3 linked regions of the Ensifer sp. PDNC004 genome follow. The protein of the gene in region 1 interacts with the protein of each later gene in a pairwise test. Links are inferred from orthologs where the notes say so. Each region holds a gene or a part of one and is shown on either strand. Other genes may lie near its edges.

Region 1 (2,878 bases):
TGCCGTCCTTGAATTCGGTGACCTGCATGCCGTCCTTGACGACGATCGCGTCCTTGCCGACGAGGTCGATACGGCTGACATGGCTGTCGAGGTTGACGCGCACGCACGGCCAGTTGAGGCGGGCGGCGACCTGTTCGATATGGGTCGACTTGCCGGTGCCGTGATAGCCCGAGACCATCACGCGTCGGTTGTGGGCGAAGCCTGCGAGAATGGCGAGCGTCGTTTCGCGGTCGAAGAGGTAGTCCGGATCCAGGTCCGGGACATAGGCGTCACCCTTCGAATAGGCAGGAACGCGCAAATCCGTATCAATGCCGAAAACCTCCCGGACGGAAATCGTGGTGTCGGGGAGGTTGGAAATGTCGAGGTCAATCTTGCTCATCATGTCTCCAGAGCGGCCACCGGACGGCACCCGCGCATTCGCCTGCAAAAGTGCTTCTGTAATAATCCGCGTTGTTAGCAGAAGCCAGCCTGTTTTAACAATTGGTAGGCTTGAATAACCGCGCGAAAACGCTCTTCCGACCCTCTATCTCCGCCATTGGCATCAGGGTGATGCTTTTTGACGAGATCCTTGTAGGCCGCCTTGATGTCGGCAGTCGTCGCCGAGGCTCCGAGACCGAGCGTTTCAAAGGCCTTCGCCTCGAGCGTCTTCAGCTTGCGCTGACGCGGCTCGGGACGACCGGACCGCGCCCGCGCCTCGCTGACAAAGCCGAAGGGATCGCGCATGCGGGCCTGCGCGCCGGCGGAACCGGACCGCGTCTGCGACTGGGTCGGGCCGTTCTTGGCGTTCTTGTTGACGCCGACGGTCCAGGTGGGCCGATGACCGGTAATCGCTTCCTTCTGGTAGCGGGCGACCTCGCCGTCGGAGAGGCCGGAGAAGAAGTTGTAGCCCTTGTTGTATTCCTTCACGTGCTCGAAGCAGAACATGAAGTACTGCCCCTCGGCGTTGCGGCCGACCGGCGCCCGGTGCACACCCTTCTGGTCGCAGCCGTCCCACTGACAGACAGGAGCCGCCGGCTCCGCCTGCGGCTCGACCTTGCGCCGGGTTCGAATGCGATCGAAGTATTTTGAATCGAGTCTCATGGCGCTCATTATGGGGTTTGGCGGGAGTCACAACAAGAATTGACAAAGCGGAATGTTGCTGGCTTTGTGCGGGCATTTTGCGCCGCCGTGCCAGCAATTGCCGGGTTCTTAGGAGCTGCGAGGGGGCGACAAGCAAACAGCAAAATTGGACGGAAGAATGTCGCTCACCGAGACCATCGAAAAGAAGCTGACCGAGGCCTTCCACCCTGAACGGCTCGAGGTCATCAACGAGAGCCATCAGCATGCCGGCCATCAGCCGGGCTTCGATGGCAGCGGCGAGTCCCATATGCGCGTGCGCATCGTTTCAAGTGCCTTTACAGGCATGAGCCGTGTCGCCCGCCACCGCGCCATCAACGATCTCCTGAAGCCCGAACTCGACGCCGGTCTGCACGCGCTCGCGGTCGAGCCAGCCGCCCCCGGCGAGCCGACCCGCTGGTAAAGGCAATCGCGGTGATCAGGTCGGCGGAGCGCCCTCTTCCGCCGGGCGGATGCGCAGCTTGGTGATGCGGTTCTTCACCCGCTTCATCACGATGAAGCGCTTGCCGTGGAAGGTGAAGGCCTGGCGCTCCTCGGGAATGCTCTTGGATTCGTGGATGACCAGACCGGCAACCGTCGTCGCCTCCTCGTCCGGCAGCGACCAGTCGAGCGCGCGGTTGAGATCGCGGATCGGCACCGAGCCGTCGACGACGATCGAGCCGTCAGCCTCCTGGCGCACGCCCTGGATATCGAGGTCGTGCTCATCGGCGATATCGCCGACGATCTCCTCCAGAATGTCCTCCAGAGTCACCAGGCCCTGAACCTGGCCATATTCGTCGACGACGATGGCCAGATGCAGCTTGCGGCGCAGGAACGCGTTGAGCTGGTCCTTGAGGTTGGTCGTATCCGGCACGAACCAGGGCTTCTGCGCGATCCTGACGATATCCAGGTTCTCAGGCTCGACATTGGGTTCGGCCAGCGCCCGCAGCAGATCCTTGGAATGCACGACGCCGATGATGTTGTCGGTCGAGCCGCGCCAGACTGGCAGCCGGGTGAACGGGCTCTCGAGGATGTCGCGAACGCACACCTCGGGCGGCTCATCGGCATTGATCGCCCGCATGCTGGTGCGGTGGATCATGATGTCGGAGATTTCGAGCTCGCCGAGGTCGAGAACGCCGCCGAGCCGATCGCGGTCGGCCTTGATCACCGAACCCTCGCGGTGCAGCAGATCCACCGCGCCACGCAGTTCCTCATGCGCCGAAAGCATCGACATGTCGGCGGCGAGATTGACACCGAAGAGGTTCAGAATCCGACGCACGATGCCGTTGACGAGGCTGGAGAGAGGTCCAACGACCGCAACGAAGGGGCGAACGAGGGGCGCCACGGCGATCGCGAAACGATCCGGCGAGGCAATCGCCCAGCTCTTCGGCAGCACTTCCGAGAAGATGACGAGCAGCACGGTCATCGCAAGTGTGGCGATCGCCACACCGCTGTCGCCGAGCAGGCCAATCAGCAGGCTCGTCGTCAGCGACGACGCCAGAATGTTGACCAGGTTGTTGCCGATCAAAAGCGTACCGATCAGCCGGTCGCGCCGTTCGATCAACCGGTTGACGATGCCGGCCCGCTCCTCGCCGTTGTTTTCGAGCGTATGCATGCGCGAGCGCGAGGCGGCAGTCAGCGCTGTTTCCGAGCCCGAAAAGAAAGCCGACAGCAACAGCAGGCAGAAGACCGACAGGATCGACAGCCAATACTCCGCCAGGAAGGCAATGAAGGCTTCGCCGGTCATTGCGGGTGTTTTTCCCTCAGGAAGTTCAGGACCTCG
Region 2 (3,061 bases), on another replicon or contig:
GACACGGAGGGCGGTGTGCTCGGCAACATCATCCTTGCGGTGCTCAACGCCAACAACATCAAGACGGTCGACCGCGTCCAGCTTGGGGCGACGCCGGTCGTGCGCAAGGCGATCACCGCCGGCGAGATCGACATCTATCCGGAATATACGGGCAATGCCGCCTTCTTCTTCGAAAAGGCCGACGATCCGGTCTGGAAGGATGCGGCCAAGGGCTATGAGACGGCCAAGAAGCTCGACTACGACGCCAACAAGATCGTCTGGCTGACGCCGTCACCGGCCAACAACACCTGGGCGATCGGCCTGCGCAAGGAAGTGGCCGACGAAAACAAGCTGAAGACGCTCAGCGATTTCGGCAAGTATGTCGCCGGCGGCGGTAAGCTCGTGCTGGCGGCATCGTCGGAATTCGTGAACTCGGCCGCCGCACTGCCGGCGTTCCAGACGACCTACGGCTTCACCTTGAAGCAGGACCAGCTCATCACGCTTTCCGGCGGTGATACCGCGGCAACGATTGCGGCCGCGGCGAACCAGACGAACGGCGCGAACGCGGCCATGGTCTATGGCACCGACGGCGGCATCGCGCCGTCCGGCCTCGTCGTGCTGGAGGATGACAAGGCGGTGCAGCCCGTCTATCAGCCGGCCCCGATCATCCGCGAAGCGGTGCTCAAGGAAAACCCGCAGATCGAGGAACTCTTGAAGCCGGTGTTCGAAAAGCTGGACCTGGTGACGCTGCAGGAGCTGAACGGCCGCGTGCAGGTCGGCGGCGAACCGGCCAAGGCAGTCGCCGAGGACTTCCTGAAGAAGAACGGTTTCCTGAAATAAGTTGACGGACACCCGGGACGCTGGTCGGATGGCCGGCGTTCCGGGATAGGCCTGCAGGTGCCGGAGACGCGCCGGCACAGGCGGGGAGGGATGTGGTTTGAAAGCACTCCGCTTTGACAAGCTCGGAGCGATCATTGCGGTCTTGGCGCTCGGCGGTGCCTTCATCGCACCTTTTGCAACGTTTCGTGCCAACCGTATCGTCGCCGGTGAGGTCAAGTCGGTGGCCGACGCCTTGCCTGCGGGCGGGAGTGCCGTGCTGCTGGCCATCGTGGTCTGCGCGGTCGTCGTCGCGCTACTGCGCTCGCCCGCTTATCTGCGTCTCGCTGCGGCCTTTGTCACGCTCGCCACGCTGGCGCTCGGCATCGGTGTTGCCGCCACGCATCTGACGCCTGAAGCCAACACTTATGCCCGGGTGTCGCCCGCTTCGGGCTTCTGGACCATGCTTTTTGCCTTCGGGCTGCTCGCGGCCGACGCCTTGACGCGACTGCGCCCGGCGCCTTTCGTGCGCGTGGTGGTGCTCGTCGCCGTGCTTGGCTTTACAGGGATACTCTTGCTTTCAGGCACCTGGGATGGTCTTTCCATCCTGAAGGAGTACGCGAGCCGCGTGGATACGTTCTGGGCGGAGGGCCGGAAGCATGTGACCCTGGCGCTCGGCTCGCTCGTCGCCGCGACCCTCGTCGGCATCCCGCTCGGCATCCTCTGCCACCGGGTCACGCGACTGCGCGACGGATTGCTCGGCGTGCTGAACGCGATTCAGACGATCCCGTCGATTGCGCTCTTCGGGATTCTCATCGCCCCGCTCGGCTGGATCGCCCTCCATGTGCCGGGCGCCGCTTCGATCGGCATTCGTGGCATCGGCGTTGCCCCGGCCTTCGTCGCCCTCTTCCTCTATTCGCTGCTGCCTGTCGTCGCCAACACCGTCGTCGGACTGGCCGGCGTTCCGCGAGACGCGAACGACGCCGCGCGTGGCATCGGCATGACCGATTGGCAACGGCTGGTCGGCATCGAATTTCCGCTGGCCTTTCCGGTGATCCTCACCGGGATCCGCATCGTGCTCGTCCAGAATATTGGCCTTGCGACCATCGCTGCGCTCATCGGCGGCGGCGGCTTTGGCGTCTTCGTCTTCCAGGGCGTCGGCCAGACCGCGATGGACCTCGTGCTACTCGGTGCCGTCCCGACGGTCGTGCTGGCGTTCGCCGCGGCGATCGTGCTCGACGCGGTCATCGAGATGGCCACACCCAACACCAGGCAGGCAGAGGCCGCATGATCGAGATCGAGAACATCATCAAACGCTATGGCGAAAGCACCGTTGTCGATGACGTCAGCCTGACGATCGCGCCGCGCACGGTCACGGTCGTCGTCGGGACCTCCGGCTCCGGCAAGACCACGCTTCTGCGCATGGTCAACCGGCTGGTCGAGCCGACCTCGGGCACAATCCGCCTCGACGGCGAGGACAATCGTTCGCTACCGGGTTATGAGTTGCGCCGACGGATCGGCTACGCGATCCAGGGGCACGGTCTGTTTCCCCATCGCACTGTCGCTCAGAACATTGCGACCGTGCCGACCTTGCTCGGATGGGAGCGGGCGCGCATCGATGCGAAGGTGGAGGAACTCCTGCGCCTTTTCCAGCTCGATCCTGCTGATTTCGGTCCACGCTTCCCACACGAACTTTCCGGCGGCCAGCAGCAGCGTGTCGGCGTTGCCCGGGCGCTTGCCGCCGAGCCGAAGGTGCTGTTGATGGACGAGCCCTTCGGGGCGCTCGATCCGATCATCCGCGCCAAGGCGCAGGACGACCTGCTTGCCATCCAGAAACATTTTCAGACGACGATCATTCTCGTCACTCACGACATGGAAGAGGCCTTTCACCTGGCCGATCGCATCGCCGTCATGGACAAGGGCAAAGTTGTTCAGTACGCGACCCCCGCCGAAATGCTGCTGAAGCCGGCCACCCCCTTTGTCGAAAGCCTGATTGGGTCGGGCGAACGGCCCTATCGTCTGCTGGCGATCGCGCCGGTTTCGAGCGCGGTGGAGCCCGGGGCCGCAGAAGGCGCGCCGATTTCGAGCGATGCCAGCCAGAGGGAAGCCTTGGCCGAACTCCTCTGGTCCGGACGAGATGCCCTGCCGGTTGCAGGTCCCGACGGTGCCGTGATCGGCAAGGTCAGCCTCAAGGGGCTGGCCAAACGCGCGGCCGGTCCAGCCTGATGCCGAAGCTCGCCACGCTCATTCGCATCGCGGTTCTCCT
Region 3 (2,830 bases), 2.8 Mb from region 1 along the record:
GTGCGAAGGCTGCCGGCGTCTCGCTCCCCGTCATCGGCAAGACCGGCGGTGACGCCGTCAAGCTTGGCGATGCCAAGGCCGTGTCGGTCGCGGATCTCCGCGCCGCCCATGAAGGCTGGTTCCCGGACTTCATGCAGGGCGACGTCGCGCCTGAAAACTAAGAGATCGAGGACGGGAGCTGCGGTTTCTGCGGCTCCCATATCTCTTTTGCGGTGCCGGCTTGCAGGCGCTGCCGGGAGCGATCATTTGATCGTGTTCACGCTGGCAACAGCCCTGCCTCACCCAATTCAGCAATTGCGTTCCGCCCCTGAATCGTGGTTCCCTTGTTTCATGGACAACGTCGGCAGGTTGCTGACGTTGCAGAATAAAAAGGGAGTTGGCGTATCATGCCCATGACACCAGGCGACATCGAAGACATGATCAAGGCAGGGATTCCCGGAGCCAAGGTCACGATCCGCGATCTGGCCGGTGACGGCGACCACTATGCCGCCGAAGTCGTGGCCGAGGCGTTTCGTGGCAAGAGCCGCGTGCAGCAGCACCAGATGGTCTACAACGCACTGAAGGGCAATATGGGCGGCGTGCTGCATGCCCTTGCACTTCAGACGAGCGCGCCGGAGTAAGCTGGCGTGGCTGACCTGATCAAGGAACTCGTCAGCGGCGTCGTTGACAGTGCGCTGAAGGAAATCCTCAAGAAGACCGGCGTCAAGCGAACCACCACCAAGCGGACCAAGCGCCGGACACGGCCGACCTCTTCCGGTGGCGGCGGTCTTCTTGGCGACATTCTAGAGGCGGCCCTCCGCAAGCCGGCAAAGAAGCAGGTCAGTCGGCGGAAAACGTCGGCGGCGCGCAGCAAGACGCGGCGCCGCACGGCCTGAGTGGTATTAAAACCACATCTTGAGGACCATCAATATTTGTTGCGATTGGGTGGTGAAAATCACCAATATGCATGCTATCTAAGACCCAATCGATATCCGGCCCTTGAAGCCGGCGCAGGAAGGATGACAGGATGAGCGGAATTCACGAATTCATCGACAACGAAGTCAAGACGAACGATGTGGTGCTCTTCATGAAGGGTACGCCGCAGTTCCCGCAGTGTGGCTTCTCCGGTCAGGTGGTCCAGATTCTCGATTACATCGGCGTCGACTACAAGGGCATCAACGTGCTCGCCGACGCGGACCTGCGCCAGGGCATCAAGGACTATTCCAGCTGGCCGACGATCCCGCAGCTCTACGTCAAGGGCGAATTCGTCGGCGGTTGCGACATCGTGCGCGAGATGTTCCAGGCCGGCGAACTTCAGTCCCACCTTTCCGAGCAGGGTATCGCCGTCAAGGGCGCTGCCGCCTGATCTAAGGACGCCTTGTCCCGATCCATCGGAGAAGGCGGGTAACCGCCTTTTTTGATTCGGACCTCGCTGTCCGGATTTCGATTTTCGTTGTTTTCCCAAAGGCTTTGCGCGCTTGGTTCGCGCAATGACCGTTTGAATGTTTGTGAAAGCGGGCTTCCTTCCTGTAACGTTTCCGGCGTTCTGAAGCGAGGCCTGGGCCGAGTTTTCGGCCTGTCATGAAGCAGTCGCGATCGTTCGGCATAAGCAGCAACGGTTCCCGCTCCGGCCTCCCGGCACGGAAAAGACCCCGTCGCTGCCGATCGATGCTCCCGCGGTTTCATGCAGGCCCGGTCCAATTGGTGCGGCTGCCCGGTCGCCCCCGCCTGACATCTCTGTGCCGACCGGCATTAAGCCAGCCGACATCCTTTTTTCCGGCACCTCCCGGACCCAGACCCGTTTCGCTTGGCGCTGACCGCGCCGCTAGGACTTTTGAAATGACAAGCACGACCAACGACGACGCCCTGCCCGGCCTCACGAAATTCCAGTTCATCGCGCTGATGGCCACCCTGATGGCGACGAACGCGATTTCGATCGACATCATGCTGCCGGGTCTTCAGGAAATCGGCGCGAGCCTCGGCGTGGCGTCGGAAAACGAGCGGCAATACATCATCACCGCCTACCTGCTCGGCATGGGCGTGGCGCAGCTGTTCTTCGGTCCGTTGTCCGACCGCTTCGGGCGCAAGCCGCCGCTTCTGGCCGGGCTTGCGCTTTATGCCGTCTGCGCGGTCGCAATCGCCGTCGTGCCGACCTTCGGCCTCATGCTCGCCCTGCGCTTCATACAGGGCGCCGGTGCGGCCGCGACGCGCGTCATCACCATCTCGATCGTCCGTGACGTCTATGGCGGCCGGCAGATGGCCGAGGTGATGTCGCTGGTCATGATGGTGTTCATGATCGTCCCGGTGATCGCCCCGTCGATCGGCCAGCTCATCATCAGCTTTGCCGAATGGCACATGATCTTCGTCATCGTCGCGCTTTATGCGGTGATGAACATCGCGATCGTGCTGACGAAGCTCGGCGAAACACTTGATCCGGCGCACCGCCGCGCCTTCACGCCGTCGGTGATCCTCAGCGGTTTCCGCATCGTGCTGACCAACCGGCTGTCGCTGCTCTACACGCTCGCCACCTCGGTCATCCTTGGCGCGCTGTTCGGCTTCATCAACTCGGCGCAGCAGGTGCTCGTCGGCGTTTACGATCTGGGCGTGTGGTTTCCGCTTGTCTTTGCGGCTTTCGCGAGTATGATGGCGGTGGCTTCCTTTACGAACTCCCGCCTCGTCCGCCGCTTCGGCATGCGGCCGTTGTCCCATGCGGCACTCTGCGGCTTTACGCTCGCTAGCTTCATCTGGATGTCGGCCTCCCTCTATGCGCCGCTGCCCTTCCCGGTCTTCGTGGTCCTCTATTGCGCCACGATGTTCCAGTTCGGGCTGATCGCGCCAAACTTCAACGCCA

What was found.
Region 2: the proteins of JVX98_RS25840 (region 1) and JVX98_RS01660 interact in binary tests that used the Escherichia coli proteins (3 or more experiments, as listed by UniProt). The link is inferred for Ensifer sp. PDNC004 from one-to-one orthologs.
Region 3: the proteins of JVX98_RS25840 (region 1) and grxD interact in binary tests that used the Escherichia coli proteins (3 or more experiments, as listed by UniProt). The link is inferred for Ensifer sp. PDNC004 from one-to-one orthologs.

What each region holds. Positions count from the first base shown.
Region 1 is NZ_CP070353.1:3,654,400-3,657,277, reverse strand. What follows is about bases 156-2,878. They hold JVX98_RS25840 (BolA family transcriptional regulator), read left to right. Parts: upstream 156-1,237; coding sequence 1,238-1,519; downstream 1,520-2,878. Other genes in these bases: aroB (3-dehydroquinate synthase), read right to left, coding at 2,839-2,878; JVX98_RS25835 (HlyC/CorC family transporter), read right to left, coding at 1,535-2,842; JVX98_RS25845 (J domain-containing protein), read right to left, coding at 454-1,089; cobS (cobaltochelatase subunit CobS), read right to left, coding at 156-379. Also shown: more of cobS, read right to left, coding at 1-155. UniProt on the Escherichia coli protein: Transcriptional regulator that plays an important role in general stress response. Has many effects on cell morphology, cell growth and cell division. Acts by regulating the transcription of many genes, including dacA (PBP-5), dacC (PBP-6), ampC and mreB.
Region 2 is NZ_CP070352.1:367,676-370,736, reverse strand. What follows is about bases 96-3,001. They hold JVX98_RS01660 (ABC transporter permease), read left to right. Parts: upstream 96-916; coding sequence 917-2,086; downstream 2,087-3,001. Other genes in these bases: JVX98_RS01655 (ABC transporter ATP-binding protein), read left to right, coding at 2,083-3,001; JVX98_RS01665 (ABC transporter substrate-binding protein), read left to right, coding at 96-819. Outside these bases: more of JVX98_RS01665, read left to right, coding at 1-95; more of JVX98_RS01655, read left to right, coding at 3,002-3,021; JVX98_RS01650 (ABC transporter permease), read left to right, coding at 3,021-3,061.
Region 3 is NZ_CP070353.1:852,848-855,677, reverse strand. Bases 1-2,675 are described here. They hold grxD (Grx4 family monothiol glutaredoxin), read left to right. Parts: upstream 1-1,006; coding sequence 1,007-1,345; downstream 1,346-2,675. Other genes in these bases: JVX98_RS12085 (multidrug effflux MFS transporter), read left to right, coding at 1,819-2,675; JVX98_RS12095 (hypothetical protein), read left to right, coding at 627-875; JVX98_RS12100 (BolA family protein), read left to right, coding at 387-620; purL (phosphoribosylformylglycinamidine synthase subunit PurL), read left to right, coding at 1-161. In the rest of the region: more of JVX98_RS12085, read left to right, coding at 2,676-2,830. UniProt on the Escherichia coli protein: Monothiol glutaredoxin involved in the biogenesis of iron-sulfur clusters.